Regions from separate parts of the Bradyrhizobium sp. RDI18 genome, predicted to be linked through region 1. Evidence: predicted binding sites of a transcription regulator. Region 1 holds the regulator's gene; the other holds the start of a gene.
What was found. The regulator HrcA, encoded in region 1, represses chaperone genes, less so after heat shock. The targets are predictions, from matches to a motif close to GTTAGCACTCNCNNNNNGNGAGTGCTAAC.
Positions count from the first base shown of each region.

Region 2: ACFXS9_RS18150 (co-chaperone GroES) is a predicted target of HrcA. The motif match lies at 2,201-2,229, and genes of this name have one in related genera.

Region 1 covers NZ_JBICRN010000008.1:5,189,750-5,198,379, reverse strand. The annotation lists gene rdgB (RdgB/HAM1 family non-canonical purine NTP pyrophosphatase) at 1-300, opposite strand, end outside; gene rph (ribonuclease PH) at 312-1,025, opposite strand; gene hrcA (heat-inducible transcriptional repressor HrcA) at 1,308-2,396, shown strand; gene grpE (nucleotide exchange factor GrpE) at 2,515-3,135, shown strand; gene ACFXS9_RS34185 (VOC family protein) at 3,304-3,732, opposite strand; gene ACFXS9_RS34180 (helix-turn-helix domain-containing protein) at 3,812-4,663, opposite strand; gene pncA (bifunctional nicotinamidase/pyrazinamidase) at 4,696-5,409, opposite strand; partial or broken gene ACFXS9_RS34170 (hypothetical protein) at 5,530-6,467, opposite strand; gene dnaK (molecular chaperone DnaK) at 7,015-8,630, shown strand, end outside.
Region 2 covers NZ_JBICRN010000008.1:1,869,994-1,878,623, reverse strand. The annotation lists gene groL (chaperonin GroEL) at 113-1,753, opposite strand; gene ACFXS9_RS18150 (co-chaperone GroES) at 1,843-2,157, opposite strand; gene ACFXS9_RS18145 (usg protein) at 2,540-2,827, shown strand; gene ACFXS9_RS18140 (cupin domain-containing protein) at 2,984-3,523, shown strand; gene ACFXS9_RS18135 (NupC/NupG family nucleoside CNT transporter) at 3,619-4,869, opposite strand; gene ACFXS9_RS18130 (SDR family oxidoreductase) at 4,973-5,737, opposite strand; gene ACFXS9_RS18125 (peptidase) at 5,751-6,509, opposite strand; partial or broken gene ACFXS9_RS18120 (transglutaminase domain-containing protein) at 6,847-7,690, opposite strand; gene ACFXS9_RS18115 (alpha-E domain-containing protein) at 7,850-8,630, opposite strand, start outside.

The DNA.
Region 1 (8,630 bases):
GAAATCCTTGCCATTGCCGGCCCAGCGCGCCGAATAGATTCCGGGCGCGCCGTCGAGCGCATCGACGACGAGACCGGAATCATCGGCAAAGGCCGGCAATTGCGCGGCTTTCGCCGCCGCGATCGCCTTGATCGCGGCATTGGCCCGAAACGTCTGGCCGGTTTCCTCGGGCTCACCGAGACCCAGCTCGCCTGCGGAAACCGCCTCGACGCCGTGCGGCGCGAGCAATTCCTGCATCTCGGCGAGCTTGCCGGGATTGTGGGTCGCGATCACGAGCCGGCCGGTGATCTGACGGTGCATGTGCGATCAGACTACGCCACAGCCAGCTTCTGCAAGTCCACCAGACGCGCGACACCCTTGCGCGCCAGTTCCATCAGCGCCAGGAACTCGTCTTGCGAAAACGGTGTCTTCTCGGCGGTGCCCTGCACCTCGATGATGCGGCCGTCGCCGGTCATGACGAAATTGGCGTCGGTCTCGGCCTCGGAATCCTCGGCATAGTCGAGGTCGAGCACCGGCGTGCCCTGATAGATGCCGCAGGAGATTGCGGCGACATTGTCGCGCAGCACGTTGGCTTTCAGCATGTTGCGGTTCTTCATCCAACCGATGCAGTCGGCCAGCGCCACCCAGGCGCCGGTGATCGAGGCCGTGCGGGTGCCGCCATCGGCCTGGATCACGTCGCAATCGACCGTGATCTGGCGCTCGCCAAGCGCTTCGAGGTCGACGGCGGCGCGCAAGGAGCGGCCGATCAGCCGCTGGATCTCGACGGTGCGCCCGCCCTGCTTGCCGGCGGCGGCCTCGCGGCGGGTACGCTCCAATGTGGCGCGCGGCAGCATGCCGTATTCGGCGGTGACCCAGCCGCGGCCTTGGCCCTTCAACCAGGGCGGCAGCCGCTCTTCCAGCGTGGCCGTGACCAGCACGTGGGTGTCGCCGAACTTCACCATGCAGGAACCTTCGGCATATTTGACCACGCCGCGTTCCAGCGACACGGGGCGCAACTGATCGGGCGCACGGCGGCTCGGCCGCATGGGGAATCCTTCCAAAAATCGAGCGAAAGTTCGTTCGCGGTGCTTGTAGGAGGGGGAGCGGGCAGCGGCAAGGGTTTTTGCCTTGTTTCGGGCTAGAGTTCGGTTCTGAATCGATCAGAACCGAACCTCTACCTTCTTGTTTTGACGCGCTTTCTTTACGCGAGCCGGCATCTACCCCCGGATCAAGTCCGAGGGCATGCTTCGCTCGAAAACGCCATGGTGAAAGCGGCGCTTGTCATCGGCCCGCCGGATCGACAAATTAGGGGTATCAGGGAGTTAGCAGTGGCCCACCACGATCCGATTGGCCTGATCGCGCCGCATGCGGGGCTCGCCCAGCTCAACGAGCGCTCGCGCGACATTTTTCGTCAAATCGTCGAGAGTTATCTCGCGACCGGCGACCCCGTCGGTTCGCGCAACATATCCCGCTTGATCGCGGTGCCGCTGTCGCCGGCTTCCGTCCGTAACGTGATGTCGGACCTCGAAGCGCTCGGCCTGATCTACGCGCCGCATACCTCGGCCGGTCGCCTGCCCACTGAACTCGGCCTGCGCTTCTTTGTCGACGCCCTGATGCAGGTCGGTGACCTCACCGAGCCGGAACGGGAATCGATCCAGAACCAGCTTGCCTCCGTCGGCCGGGCGCAGTCGGTCGAGGCGGCGCTCGGCGAGGCGCTGACGCGGCTGTCCGGCCTGACCCGTGCGGCTGCGGTGGTGCTGACCGCCAAATCCAATTCGCGGCTCAAACACATCGAGTTCGTGCGGCTGGAGCCGGAGCGCGCGCTGGTCGTGCTGGTCGGCGAAGACGGCCAGGTCGAAAACCGCGTGCTGACGCTGCCGCCCGGCGTGCCTTCCTCGGCACTGACCGAAGCGAGCAATTTTCTCAATGCGCGGATTCGCGGCCGTACGCTCGCCGAAGCGCGGCTCGAACTCGAAACCGCGATGGCGCAGAGCCGCATCGAGCTCGACCAACTGACGCAGAAGGTGATCGAGGCCGGCATTGCGAGCTGGTCGGGCGGCGAAAACGAAGACCGGCAATTGATCGTGCGCGGGCATGCTAACCTGCTGGAAGATTTGCACGCGCTGGAAGATCTCGAACGCGTCAAGTCGCTGTTCGACGATCTCGAGACCAAGCGCGGCGTGATCGACCTGTTGGGCCGGGCCGAGCGCGCCGAAGGCGTGCGGATCTTCATCGGATCGGAGAACAAATTGTTCTCGCTGTCCGGTTCCTCGACCATCATCGCACCCTATGGCGACGCCTCGGGCCGCATCGTCGGGGTTCTCGGCGTGATCGGGCCGACACGGCTGAACTATGCACGGGTGATTCCGACGGTGGATTACGCCGCCCGCATTGTCAGCCGGATGCTGGGCGGCTGATCCGCCACGAATCGACCCCGATCCTGGCTGGTTGCGCTTGATTTTCGGCCCCTAAAGCACGATATCCCGCTCAGCAAATCCCCATCCAACCAGAACCGTTTTTTGAGAAGGCAGTCTTATGACCGATCCCAACCGGCCGAGTGACGACGGGGCACAACCCGCCAACCAGACCGGCGAGCCCGTGGTCTCAAAACCCTACATCATGCCCGACGATCCCGAGGAAGGATCGGTCGAGGCGTTGACGAAGGAAGCGGCGGAAGCGCGCGACAAGATGCTGCGCACGCTGGCGGAGATGGAAAATTTGCGCAAGCGCACCGCCAAGGAAGTCGCCGACGCGCGCGCCTATGGCATCACCGGCTTCGCCCGCGACATTCTCGAAATCGCCGACAATCTGCAGCGCGCCCTCGATGCCATGCCGGCCGAGACCAAGGCCACCGCCGATCCGGCGCTGAAGGCTTTCATCGAAGGCGTCGAGCTGACCGAGCGCTCGCTGCTGAACACGCTGGAGAAGAACGGCGTCAAGAAGTTCGATCCGTCGGGCGAGAAATTCGATCCCAATTTCCAGCAGGCGATGTACGAAGTGCCCGATCCGTCCGTTCCCGCAGGGACGGTGGTTCAGGTCGTGCAGGCCGGCTTCATGATCGGCGAACGCATACTGCGCCCGGCGCTGGTCGGCGTGTCGAAGGGCGGCGCCAAGGCCGCGCCGGCCGCCAACAATGAGCCGAACAGCGCGGCGTAAATAGGCGCGCAAGCGCCGTTTCGAACCATGAAGGCCCCGCTGCGGAGGCGCGGCCTTCATCCTTCGAGACGCGCGCAGGCCCGTTCCTCCAGCGACGAGCGCAATTGCGCTCGCGCAGGGATGAGGGTCTACGGAGTATCACCGAAGGCGGTTGACGCGGGCCTATGCTTACAGCGGCCTCTCGTCCGCCCTCGGCCTGTAGGTCCCAAAACTCCAGAGATTGCCTTCCGGGTCGCGGCACGCGAAGTCGCGGCTGCCATAGTCGGTGTCGCGCAGTTCCATTTCGATCTTGCCGCCGGCGGCCTTCACTTTGGCATACAGCGCGTCGGGATCGTCGACCGCGACATACAGCGCATCCGTGCGACGGCCGCCGATATCGCCGACGAGCTTGCCGTATTCGTCCTCCCTGCTCTGGCCGAGCATCAGGATCGAGGGCCCAAATGCAAGCTCGGCGTGATGGATGGTGCCGCCGTTCCGGTAGACGGCGCGTTCGGTAAAACCAACGACCTCCTTGAGCCAGCGGATCATCGCTTCGGCATCCCGGCAGCGCATCGTCGGATAAAGGCGCGGCGCTTCGCTTTTGCTTGGACTGGTCACGGGCAACTCCTCGCATTGCGTTACCTCGCCAATATCGCAAGGCGCGGTGCGTCGGCTTGAAGATTTGTTACCTGACCGCCTAGGCGTCCACTGCGTCTAGCGGCCGCGTCAGGCGGCTGTCGATCAGCGTCAGCCGCCGGGCCCAGGCCGTCGGTGTCTCGCCGGCAAGATCGGCGAATTCGCGGCCAAGATGCGCCTGGTCCGAATATCCGCTTTCAGCCGCAATGGAGGCCCAGCCGCTTCCCGCTCCCGTCCGCGCCAGCCGACACGCTTCATGAAAGCGCATCATGCGTGCGACCGGCTTTGGTGCCAGACCAATTTCTGCTCGGAAGCGATCGACCAAGTGCTTGCGGCTCCAGCCGATCTCTCTTGCAAGCGCAGTGATGCGCACGCTGCCCGCGCTGCGTGCGAGCCGTCCATAGGCGAATGCGATCTCGGGCGAAGGCCGATGGCTGGCACGCCCTGCAACAAAATCCTCGACCAGATCGAAGCGGTCCTGCCAGCAGGATATCGCGCCAAGCCGCTCGCGCAGGTGCGGTCCCTCAGGCCCCAGTACGTCGCCAATGTCGACCATGCGCGCGGTGAGATCGGCGACGGCCCCGCCAAAGAAGCGATAGGCGCCGAGCGGCGTGAAATCCACCTGCACGCATTCGGCGCCGCCATCGGATTCGATATGAACCGGACCGGCATAAAGCCCGGCGCCGAAACTCGGCTGCCGATCATCGGCGTCAGGATCGCGTCCGAGGGCGATCAGGAACGGTGTGCCGAAGCTGATGATCAGCGGGACTACCAGACCTGCGGCTTCGCGCTGGAAAAACCGGCCGGGCGCGGTTTCGCGATAGCCCGTCATGCCGGCGATCAGGCCTGTCATGCGCTGCGATGGCGCACGACGGATCATCTCGAACGCGAGTGGAGCCGCTGGACCTGACATCCCAAACCCCTGAACCGGGCAAGACGAACGCACTAGGCTGCGATATCGCTCGACTGAATGCGCTTGACGCCGGCCTTGGTCATGTCGGCCCAGGCTTTTGCGAGCGAGCCCTGGGTGTCGATGCCGCGGCAGGCGTCCTCGATCACGTAAGTCTCGAAACCTGCCTTGCGCGCATCCAGCGCGCTCCATGCCACGCAGAAGTCGGTCGCGAGGCCGGCGAGGAAAACCCGCTTCACCTTGCGCGCCTTCAGGTAGGCGGCCAGCCCCGTCGTGGTCTTGCCGTCGGCCTCGGTGAATGCCGAATAGCTGTCGACGTTCTTGTTGAAACCCTTGCGGATGACGAGACCGGCGTGCGGGATTGCGAGGTCCTTCGACAGCGATGCGCCCTCGGTCCCCTGCACGCAGTGATCCGGCCACAGCACCTGCTTGCCGTAGGGAAGATCGACCGTCTCGAACGGCTTCTTGCCGGAATGCGATGTCGCGAACGAAACATGGCCTGCGGTGTGCCAGTCCCGCGTCAGCACCACGTTGGCAAAGCCCTTGGCGATGCGGTTGATGACGGGAACGACCTGGTCGCCATCCTTGACCGCGAGGGTGCCGCCGGGAAGGAAGCAATTTTGTACGTCGATGACGAGGAGCGCGGAGGCGTCGTCGGGTTTCATTGGTGCAGCCCATGGCGTCGTTGGAACGAGGGCGAGGACGGATGCCGCGCCAAAGCCCGTCAGAACCAGCCTACGAGAAAGCATAGCGCGTCTCCCCTGTCGTGAACCCCGACAGGGGAAGGCTAGTTCCACTGGTGTACGAACGAAAGCCCGAAATTTCAGCGCGTCCTGAATATCAGGGCGCGTGCTTTTTCGAGTTCGCGATCAGGCTCGCGGCCGGATTCCGTCGCGCACGGCGCGGAAGCGTGGAAAGGCCTTGGTCCAATCATCGCGCGGCGAAGAGCCGATGATGCGCATCGAGGTCTGGGAGCCGAACCGCAGCCATTGCACGATCGTCACCGGCGTATTGTCCTTGCCGCTGATGGCGTCGATCCGCGTCTCGTAGCCGGGCTGGCCATCGATGCGGACCGGCTCGGACATCGTGATACGCCCGTCGCGTACGCCGGGAATGGTGGTCGCGATCTGCTGGGCAAAGCGGCCGCGATCGTCAGGCGACGCGGCCGTCGAGCCGATCAGGCCGATGATCATGAAGGGGGCGACCTCGAAACCTTTCTTTTCGTCGCTGTCGGAGAGAATGAGGGCGGCGCCTGGCGCCAGCGTACGGACGTTCTTGAAGCTCGAGGCTCGCCGATCTTGAACGGCATCATCCCGAGCTGTTCCTCGACAGGAACCTCAACGCGGATCACAGCAGACGCGAACATCTGGCGCACGGCATCGTCGGTGTAGATCTTCGAGGCGTTCTCCGGCACCTGCACGGCGACGTAGCCGGAGAAGGTAGGGCCGGGCAGGATCATGGAATAACGGCGCACGTTGGTGGCGCCGTCCTTGGCGTTTTCGGCGGTGTAGTAGGCGAGCCCCGCCTTGGTCTCGATGCTCTCCGGCTTGATGCCGCCAGTGCCGCCGGGATTGGCTTTGAAGGCGTTGGCGACCTCGCCATAAGCCTCGGCGGGCAGGTCGGCGACCAGGACCTTGACGCCCTGGTCTTCGGTCTCGAATCCCGTGAACGCCCTGGCCTTGTTGAGGCCGACCAGCGGCGTCATGCCGACCCTGGCGCCCGGCGGGAAAACTGGGTCCGCGGCGAACGCGGAGGAGGTGGCGGCAACGAGGAGGGCAACCGCAGCAAAATATCTAAGTAGCTTCATGGAGGGTCTACCGGGTTTGCATGGAGGCCGTTCAAAGATCGGACGGTGGAGCTGGTGGAATCTGGGCCTCAGGGCGCGACTGGGTCGTTCCGTTCGGCCCGCTTTTAGCGGTTTTGGTGTCCCTGCAACAGGGCAGGGCGGGCGTCCGTTCCCCCGCCTCGCTCCTATTTCGCGGCATTCTGCCCGGTCTCCGAGCTCTTTTTTGGGCGCTTCCAGCGGCCAAATACCGCGTCCCCTCAACCGGTGGCCGGTCCACGCCGTGAGGATGCTGCCGTATCGCTGTGCAACGCTTCGGGGTGTGAGCGATAAAGGAGTTGCCGATTTCTTAACACCGATCGCGGCACAGAGGCCCGGCCCTGGACGGCACAATCTTTCAAACGCCAGCCTTTTCAGGCCCTAAGCTTGCGCTCGGTCCTTGCAGGCACAACCCCCCCTCCTATATGAGGCTCACCGTCGCAATATCGCGAGTATTTGAACGTTGGGGGTTCGGTTAGGTGCGCCGTCCAGGGCCCAGCCAACCTGCCGCAAAAAGAAGGATATGAGGACCATGGGAAAGGTCATTGGGATCGATCTCGGCACCACGAATTCGTGTGTCGCCGTAATGGATGGCAAGACTGCAAAAGTCATCGAGAACGCGGAGGGCATGCGCACCACGCCTTCGATCGTTGCCGTCACCGATGACGGCGAGCGCCTCGTCGGCCAGCCTGCCAAGCGCCAGGCGGTGACCAATCCCGAGCGGACGTTCTTTGCGGTGAAGCGCCTGATTGGCCGCCGCTATGACGACCCGATGGTCGAGAAGGACAAGAAGCTCGTTCCCTACAAGATCGTCAAGGCATCGAACGGCGACGCCTGGGTCGAGGCCGACGGCAAGACCTATTCGCCCTCGCAGGTCTCCGCCTTCATCCTGCAGAAGATGAAGGAGACCGCGGAAGCCCATCTCGGCCAGAAGGTCGAGCAGGCCGTCATCACGGTTCCCGCCTACTTCAACGACGCGCAGCGTCAGGCCACCAAGGATGCCGGCAAGATCGCTGGTCTAGAAGTGCTGCGCATCATCAACGAGCCGACGGCCGCAGCGCTCGCCTACGGTCTCGACAAATCGAAATCCGGCACCATCGCGGTGTACGACCTCGGCGGCGGCACCTTCGACGTCTCGATTCTCGAAATCGGCGACGGCGTGTTCGAGGTGAAGTCGACCAACGGCGATACCTTCCTCGGCGGTGAAGATTTCGACATGCGCCTGGTCGGCTATCTCGCCGACGAATTCCAGAAGGAGCAGGGTATCAACCTGCGCAACGACAAGCTCGCCCTGCAGCGCCTGAAGGAGGCGGCTGAAAAGGCCAAGATCGAGCTGTCGTCGACGACGCAGACCGAAATCAACCTGCCGTTCATCACGGCCGACCAGACCGGGCCGAAGCATCTGACGATGAAGCTGACGCGCGCCAAGTTCGAGGCTCTCGTCGACGATCTCGTTCAGAAGACCATCGAGCCCTGCCGCAAGGCGCTGAAGGACGCAGGGCTCACCGCCGCCGAAATCGGCGAAGTGGTGCTGGTCGGCGGCATGACCCGCATGCCGAAGGTCCAGGAGGTCGTGAAGCAGTTGTTCGGCAAGGAGCCGCACAAGGGCGTCAACCCGGACGAAGTCGTCGCCATCGGTGCGGCCATTCAAGCGGGCGTGCTGCAGGGCGACGTCAAGGACGTGCTGCTGCTCGACGTGACGCCGCTGTCGCTCGGCATCGAGACGCTGGGTGGCGTGTTCACCCGCATCATCGACCGCAACACCACGATCCCGACCAAGAAGAGCCAGGTGTTCTCGACCGCCGAGGACAACCAGAATGCCGTCACCATCCGCGTCTTCCAGGGCGAGCGTGAAATGGCGGCCGACAACAAGGTGCTCGGCCAGTTCGACCTGATGGGCATTCCGCCGGCGCCGCGCGGCATGCCGCAGATCGAGGTCACCTTCGATATCGACGCCAACGGCATCGTCAATGTCTCGGCCAGGGACAAGGCGACCGGCAAGGAGCAGCAGATCCGGATTCAGGCATCGGGCGGCCTCTCCGAAGCCGACATCCAGAAGATGGTCAAGGATGCCGAGGCCAACGCGGCCGAGGACAAGAAGCGACGCGAGGCGGTCGACGCCAAGAACCATGCCGACGCGCTGGTGCA
Region 2 (8,630 bases), 3.3 Mb from region 1:
CGTCAGCGTGACGTTGCAGAAACACTGCGCCGTTGCGGTCGGATCCGCCCAAACAAAAAACCCCGGCATTTCTGCCGGGGTTTTGCATTCTCGTACCGCCTGAGTGGCTGGATCAGAAGTCCATGCCGCCCATGCCGCCGCCCGGGGGCATTGCGGGGCCGCCGGCGTTCTTCTTCGGCAGTTCGGCGATCATGGCTTCGGTGGTGATCAGGAGAGCCGCGACGGAAGCCGCGTTCTGGATCGCCGCACGGACCACCTTGGTCGGGTCGATGATGCCCTTGGAGACCAGATTGCCGTATTCGCCGTTCTGCGAGTCGAAGCCGTAGGAGTACTGCTCCTTCTCGAGGATCTTGCCGACGATGACGGAGCCGTCTTCACCGGCGTTGATCGCGATCTGGCGGGCCGGCGCGGAGAGCGCCTTGCGTACGATCTCGACGCCGGTCTTCTGGTCGTCGTTCTGGGTCTTGAGGCGCTTGAGCTGCTCGGAGGCGCGGAGCAGGGCGACGCCGCCGCCCGGCACGATGCCTTCTTCAACCGCCGCACGGGTCGCATGCATCGCGTCATCCACGCGATCCTTGCGCTCCTTCACCTCGACTTCGGTCGCGCCGCCGACGCGGATCACGGCTACGCCGCCCGCGAGCTTGGCCAGACGCTCCTGCAGCTTTTCACGGTCGTAGTCCGAGGTGGTTTCCTCGATCTGCGCCTTGATCTGCTGCACGCGCGCCTCGATGTCGGCCTTCTTGCCGGCGCCGTTGACGATCGTGGTGTTTTCCTTGTCGATCATCACCTTCTTGGCACGACCGAGCATCTGCAGCGTGACGTTCTCGAGCTTGATGCCGAGATCTTCCGAGATCGCCTGACCACCGGTCAGCACCGCGATGTCCTGCAGCATGGCCTTGCGGCGATCGCCGAAGCCCGGAGCCTTGACGGCCGCGACCTTCAGACCACCACGCAGGCGGTTGACGACGAGGGTGGCGAGGGCTTCGCCTTCGACGTCTTCGGCGACGATGACCAGCGGCTTGCCGGTCTGCACCACGGCTTCGAGCAGCGGCAGCAGCTCGTTCAGCGAGGAGAGCTTCTTCTCGTTGATCAGGATGTAGGCATCGTCCATTTCAACGCGCATCTTGTCGGCGTTGGTAACGAAGTAGGGCGAGATGTAGCCGCGGTCGAACTGCATGCCTTCGACGACGTCGAGTTCGGTCTCGAGCGATTTCGCTTCCTCAACCGTGATCACGCCCTCGTTGCCGACCTTCTTCATGGCGTCAGCCAGGAACTTGCCGATTTCGGCGTCGCCGTTGGCGGAGATGGTGCCGACCTGGGCGATTTCCTCGTTCGAGGTGACCTTCTTGGAGTTCTTGACGAGGTCGGCGACCACGGCTTCCACTGCCAGGTCGATACCGCGCTTCAGGTCCATCGGGTTCATGCCGGCGGCAACCGACTTGGCGCCTTCACGGACGATCGCAGCCGCGAGCACGGTCGCGGTGGTGGTGCCGTCGCCGGCCGCATCAGCGGACTTGGAGGCGACTTCGCGCACCATCTGTGCGCCCATGTTCTCGAACTTGTCGTCGAGCTCGATCTCCTTGGCGACGGTGACGCCGTCCTTGGTGATGCGGGGAGCGCCGAACGACTTGTCGAGCACGACGTTGCGGCCCTTGGGGCCGAGCGTCACCTTGACGGCGTTGTTGAGGATGTCGACGCCGCGCAGCATGCGGTCGCGGGCATCGACGCCGAATTTAACTTCTTTGGCTGACATATTGGTTTCCCTGAGTTGATCTTTGTTTCTCACCCTGTCGGGGAGGCGCCTTGCGGGCGCTCCTCAGGGTGAGCGTGGCAGGCGATGTCTTAGGCGGCCTTCTTCTTGGCGGCGGAGGCGTCGAGCACGCCCATGATGTCGGACTCCTTCATGATCAGGAGTTCCTGGCCGTCGATCTTGACCTCGGTGCCCGACCATTTGCCGAACAGGACGCGGTCGCCGACCTTGAGGTCGATCGGGATCAGCTTGCCGGCTTCGTCGCGGCCACCCGGGCCGACGGCGATGACTTCGCCCTGGGAGGGCTTTTCCTTGGCACTGTCCGGAATGATGATGCCGCCAGCGGTCTTCTCTTCGGCGTCGATGCGTTTGACGACGACGCGGTCGTGAAGCGGACGGAAGTTCATGCAGTCCTCCTAAACGTCTGGGAATGTTGTAGAATTTTGGAATTTTGGCAGTCCGGACCAGCGAGTGCCAATCCGGCTGCGGCTGATTTAGGCCAGTATTCTTCGGGGGACAAGGGCTTCTAGCAGAAAAATTGGCACTCAAATATGTCGCCTGCCAATTTTGTTCGGCATGATTAATGCGGCCGGGGAAGCCTCCGGACCCCGTATTAGCACGTGCGGTAAGCTGCTGCTAACGCGGGAATTTTCAACAGTTCATTAAACATTTAGGCTTGTGATGGGTTGGTATCGTGCGTCACATTTCTCTCATGTGAGCGCATCTCCGCCGGGGTGGCTCGGTGTGTGGCCACCACGTGAAATGCGCTTCCAGCAATGGAGGTTTGGCATGGTCTCGCGGGTTGGAGTTGCTTCCGACGACTTCCGGAAGCAGGTGCTGGGTTACGGGCTGACGACGGCGCAAATTCTGTATCGGATGCCGGATCACCCCTCATTGCTGCAGACCTATGTCTGGCAGAATTACGATCTGTTTCCGAAATTCCCGGCGCTGAAGGACTTCCTCGCGTTCTGGCAGGAAAAGCTTGATGGCCCGCTGTATTCCGTGACGGTGGCGCATTCCAGGCTGATCAAGCCGGCTGAGCTGCGTGCAGTCGACGGTGTGTTCAGGCTGCATTGAACTGCAGGTCTCGTAGGGTGAGCAATGCGAAGCGTGCCCACCATTGCAAGCCAAACGCCTGGATAGATGGTGGGCACGGCGCAAGCGCGCCTTTGCCCACCCTACGAAATCCGATTTGTGTTAGCCTTCCGCGACAAACAACAAAGGGAGGTACACATGGCCAAGCAGAAGGCGGCATCACGGCCTGCGGCACAGCCCGCGGTGAAAAAGAAATGGTCGGGCCACAAGATGGCCGCCAAATCCCCGGCACGCAAAACCCTCAAATCCAAGGGACGCGTATCGAAAGCCAAGGCGACCAAGAAGGCACGGCCGAAGCAGCGCATCGCCATCAGCCATCACCGCGAAGAAGATTTCAAGGCCGACGGCCTGCGCACTTACGCAAAGTATCGCGACCTCGGGATCGCCGACGCCACGCACGGCCTGGCGCAGGCGCACGTCATCCGCCTGATCGGCCCGTGCAACCCGGCGGAAGTTTCAAAGCTGCATTACCACGACGTCGAATTCCAGATGGTCTATGTGCTCAAGGGTTGGGTGAAGACCTATATGGAAGGGCAGGGCGAGACGCTGATGAAAGAAGGCAGCGCCTGGACCCAGCCGCCGCGCATCAGGCATCTGATCATGGATTACTCCGATGACGTCGAGTTGCTGGAGGTGATTTTGCCGGCGGAGTTCAAGACGGTGGAATTGGCGAGTTGAGATGCGGTCATTCCGGGATGGTGCGCAAGCACCAGACCTCAGGTGCGCAATTGCGCACCATAGTTCGATGCTTCGCATCGCCCCGGAATGACGCGTCAGGTCATCACCCCCACCACTGCCCCCATCAAACACGTCGCCAGCGTACCCGACACGATCGACTTCAACCCCAGCGCATTGATCTCTTCGCGCCGATCCGGTGCCATGGTGCCGAGGCCGCCGATCATGATGCCGAGGCTGGCGAAGTTGGCAAAGCCGCACATCGCGTAGAGCATGATCAGCCGCGAGCGCGGGTCGAGCGCGTCCGTGCCGAGTTTCGAGAGGTCGAGATAGGCGATCAGCTCGTTGAGCACGGTCTTGGTGCCCATCAGGCTTCCGGCCGTGACGGCTTGCGGCCAGGGCAGGCCCATCAGCCAGCACACCGGCGCCATCACAAGCCCCAGCAGCCGCTGTAGCGAAATTTTGGCGCCGCCGATCTCGGGCAACAGCCCGAGGATCGCATTGACGAGATAAACCAGCGCCACCAGCACCAAGAGCATAGCGACGATGTTGAGCAGCAGTTCGAGCCCGGCCGCGGTGCCCTTGGTGATTGCATCCATGGTCGAGGACGCATGCATGTCGGGATCTCCGAGCGAACCGCCAGTGCGCTTATCGGAAGTCTCCGGCACCATGATCAGGCTGATCAGGATCGCGGCCGGCGCGCCCAACACCGACGCAATGACGAAATGCGCGGCAGCATCGGGGATCAGCGGTGCCAGGAATGTGGCGTAAAGCACCAGCACGGTGCCGGCGATGCCAGCCATGCCGCCGGTCATCACCAGGAACAATTCGCTGCGCGTGAGTTGCGCCAAATAGGGGCGGATGAACAGCGGCGCCTCGACCATGCCGAGAAAGATATTGGCCGCGGCCGATAGCCCGACCGCGCCGCCGACGCCGAGCGTGCGCTCCAACAGCCACGCCATGCCGCGCACGATCGGGGGCAGTACGCGCCAGTAGAACAGCAGCGTGGTCAGAACGCTCATGACCAGCACGATCGGCAGCGCCTGAAATGCCAGGATGAAATCCGCGCCCGGCGCCGTGAGATCGAACGGCAGCGCGCCGCCGCCGAGATACCCGAACACGAAGGAAGTGCCGGCGCGCGTCGCCGCCGCGATCGTGCCGACGGCGTCGTTGATGGCGCCGAAGGCTTTTGCCACCGGCGGCAGCTTGAGCAGCACCAGTGCGGTAATAATGGTGACGGCCAGCCCGATCGCTACTTGACGGAGCGACACGGCGCGGCGGTTCTCGCCGCACGCCCATGCGATCGCCAGCAACGCCAGCACGCCAAACGCCGATTGCAGTTGCAGCATGAATCCCCCGAAACCCCTGGGGAGCGATTATGCCAACCTTGTCGATTTGTGAAAGCCCAACTCGTGTTCCCGGAAGCGGTGCGCTGCGCCCGGGGCACGAAAGTCAGCCCCGTCCGACGAACGGCATCTTGGTCGCCATGACCGTCATGAACAGCACGTTGGCATCAAGCGGCAGGCCGGCCATATAGGCCACCGCATCGCCGACCGCCTTCGCGTCCATGCGCGGTTCGTGCTTCATCGTGCCATCAGGCTGCATCACGCCGGGGCCGGCGACCATGCGGTCGGTCATTGGGGTTGCGGCATTGCCGATGTCGACCTGGCCGACCGCGATGTCGTACATGCGGCCATCGAGGTTGGAAGCCTTGGTGAGGCCGGTGATCGCGTGCTTGGTCGACGTATAGGCGGCCGAGAAGGGTCGCGGCGCGTGCGCGGAGATCGAGCCGTTGTTGATGATGCGGCCGCCGCGCGGGGTCTGGTCCTTCATGATGCGGAAGGCATGCTGGGTGCACAGGAACGGGCCGGTGAGGTTGGTGTTCACCACCGCCTGCCACTGCTCGAGGCTGAGGTCCTCGAAATTGACCGGCGGCGCGCCCATGCCGGCGTTGTTGAAGAGAACGTCGAGCCGGCCATAGGTGTCCTTGACCTTTTGAAACAGCGCCGCGATCGAATCGGGTTTGGTCATGTCGGCGGAAACGCACAGGCTCTTGCCGACATTGTCGCCGAGCTTCCTGGTTTCTTCCAGCATCTCCATGCGACGCCCGGCGAGCACCACGGTGAAGCCGGCATTCATCAGCGCCAGCGACGCCGCGCGTCCGACGCCGGTGCCGGCACCGGTCACGAGCGCGATCTTGTTGGTTGCTTCGGCCATTGTTTCCTCGCCTTCAGTTCTTGGTTTCTGTTTCGGATTTGTAGGGTGGTCTCGGAATATTCTGGTGTGCAGCCCGCAAGGCCGCCGACCAGCGCGAACGCAGGTCGTGGAAATAGGGCTCGCCGGCCTCGATGCGGTGGTTAAGGTCGGCCTCGCAAGCATCTGCGCGCACCACCAGCACGTCGATCGGCAAGCCGACGCCGAGATTGGAGCGCATGGTCGAATCCATCGAGATCAGGCCGGTCTTCAGCGCCTCATACAGTTCGACGTCGTAATGCATCGCGCGGTCCAGCACCGGCTTGCCGTATTTGTGCTCGCCGATCTGCAGGTAAGGTGTGTCAGTGGTGCATTCGATGAAATTGCCGGCGGTGTAGACCATGAACAGCCGCATCCGCGAGCCCTTGATCTGGCCGCCGAACAGGAAGGAGACGTCGAAGGAGACCTCTTCGGATCGCAGCGCTTCGCCTTCGGTGGCGTGCACGGCGCGGATGGCGCGGCCGATGCGTTGCGCGGCCTGGAACATGGTCGGTGCGTTCATCAGCGTTTCGAGCTCGCCGGTGTGCGGATCTTCCATACCCTCGGTCAGCGTCGACAGCACCGACTGGCTGATCGCCAGATTGCCGGCGCTGGCGACCGCCATGATGCGCTCGCCGGGTTTTGAGAAAACATGGAGCTTGCGGAAGGTCGAGACGTTGTCGAGGCCGGCATTGGTGCGCGTATCTGCGATCATGACGAGACCGTCCCGCACCAGAATTCCGCAGCAATAGGTCATTCCCGATCCCCGAACGCGCCTGATTTTTCGGCGCCAACTAGTAGCCAATTTCGAGGAGCCATCCAACCCCAATTCCCCGTGGCGCGGCATGCGCCCGACAGGTGAAACCTCCAAACCGAAGGCGGGGAGCGCATGCGGCAATCAGCGCTGATCGGCTCGATTACAGCCTTGTTACTGCTGGACAGCGTGGGCGCCCGGGCAGGTCCCTGGGAAGACGGCATGGTGGCCTACAACCGGGGCGCGCTTACCGCGAACCCGGGATCTCGAGATTCCCCGGTGCGCAATTGCGCACCTGAGGTCTGGTGCTTGCGCGCCATCCCGGAATGACATGCCAAGTTTACGACTGCGACTGGCTCTGCCACTGACCCGGCCGCCCGGCCTGTTCGACCTTGACCGCGACCGTCAGCGTTTCCGTGCCGCCGCCATAGCGGGTGCCGCGCACTGGCGCCGCGCCGAGATAGTCGAGCCCGATCGCGACGCGCGCATGGGCGTCGGTGGTGCAGATGCCGTTGGCGGCATCAAAGCCGACCCAGCCGAGATCGGCCACGTAGGCTTCCGCCCAGGCGTGGCCCGCCGGCTGGTGAATCATGCCGTCGGAGCGCAGGAAATGGCCGGAGACGAAGCGCGCCGGAACGCCGCCGGATCGGGCGCAGGCGATGAAGATGTGCGCATAGTCCTGGCAGACGCCGCGCTTGAGCGCGAATGCCTCCGCCGCCGAGGTTCCCGAGTTGGTAGGGTCCTCGTCGAACGTCATGTGCTCGTTGATCTGCACCATCAGCGCATGCAGGAAGCCGAGCATGTCGCCATCGGACTCCGACCGTAGCTCGCGGGCAAAGATCGCCATCGCCGGATTGACTTCGGTCAGCGCAGTTTGGCGCAGGAACAGGCTCGGCGGAAAGCGCTCGTCGGAGCCGCGCAGCACGCCGCCGGTGTCATGGGTCTCGATCAGGCCCTCGACATGGATGGTGAGGTCGGCGATCGGCCCGTGGGTGAGCACATGCGTGACGTTGCCGAATGCATCCTGGTGCATGTCGAGGCGGAGAGTCGGTCGAGACATCGATCTGCCATTCGGCGACATACTGCCCGTCATGGCTGCCGGGCGTCATCCGCAGGATCTGGATCACGCCCGTGGCCGGCGGCTCGTAGCGATAGCTGGTGGAGTGGGCAATTCGCAGGCGCATGGCTTGACCAGGTTCGGATCGTCATGCCCGGGCAGTAGCGCGAAGCGCGTCTTCGCGCTAGATGTCCCGGGCATTCACGTTCTTCGGTTGGCATAGCAAGACGTGGATGGCCGGGACAAGCCCGGCCATGACGGCGTTTGGTTTTGTTCGTCCGAAATCTCAAATCAAATACTGCTTGGTGATGATCTCACCGAGCCGCGAATTGTCCGCGATGAACTCCTGGATGAACTCATGGACGCCGTGCTGGAAGATATCGTCCATATGGCTGTGTTCAAGCCGGTTGCGGACGCCGCGGGCGTGGCGCTGGGCAGCGCCCTGGCGACCATAGGCGACGCCGATCTGGTCGAGATTGCGCACCAGATTGCTGTAGCAGCTCGCCAGCGAGCGTGGCAGCGTGTCGTTGAGGATCAGCAGGTCGGCGATCAGCCACGGCTTTAGCGTCTCGCGATAGACCCAGTGATAGGCGGTCAGCGCGGAGACCGAGCGCAGGATCGAGGTCCACTGGTAGTAGTCCAGGGGGCCACCGACGTGCTCTTCCTCGGGCAGCAGCACGTGATATTTCACGTCGAGAATGCGCGCGGTGTTGTCGGCGCGCTCCAGATGCAGCCCCAGCCGCGAGAACCAGTAGGCGTCGTTGCGCAGCATGGTCCGGTAGGCCGAGCCGTCGAACCGCAGCGAGGTCTCCTGCACGAAGCGGAGAAACCGCGCCAGTTCCTCGCGGCTCGACGTGCCCTTGCCCCAGACCTCCTGCAATTCGATCCACGCCGAGTTGATGGTGTCCCACATCTCTGATGTCAGCGCGGTTCGCACCGAGCGCGAATTGAGCCGGGCGGCCTCGATGCAGTTCTTGATCGAGGAGGGATTGGAAGGCGAGAATGCCAGATATTCGACAACGTTCTGCTCGGTGGCTTCCGGATAGGCCTCATAGAAGCTTGCGCTG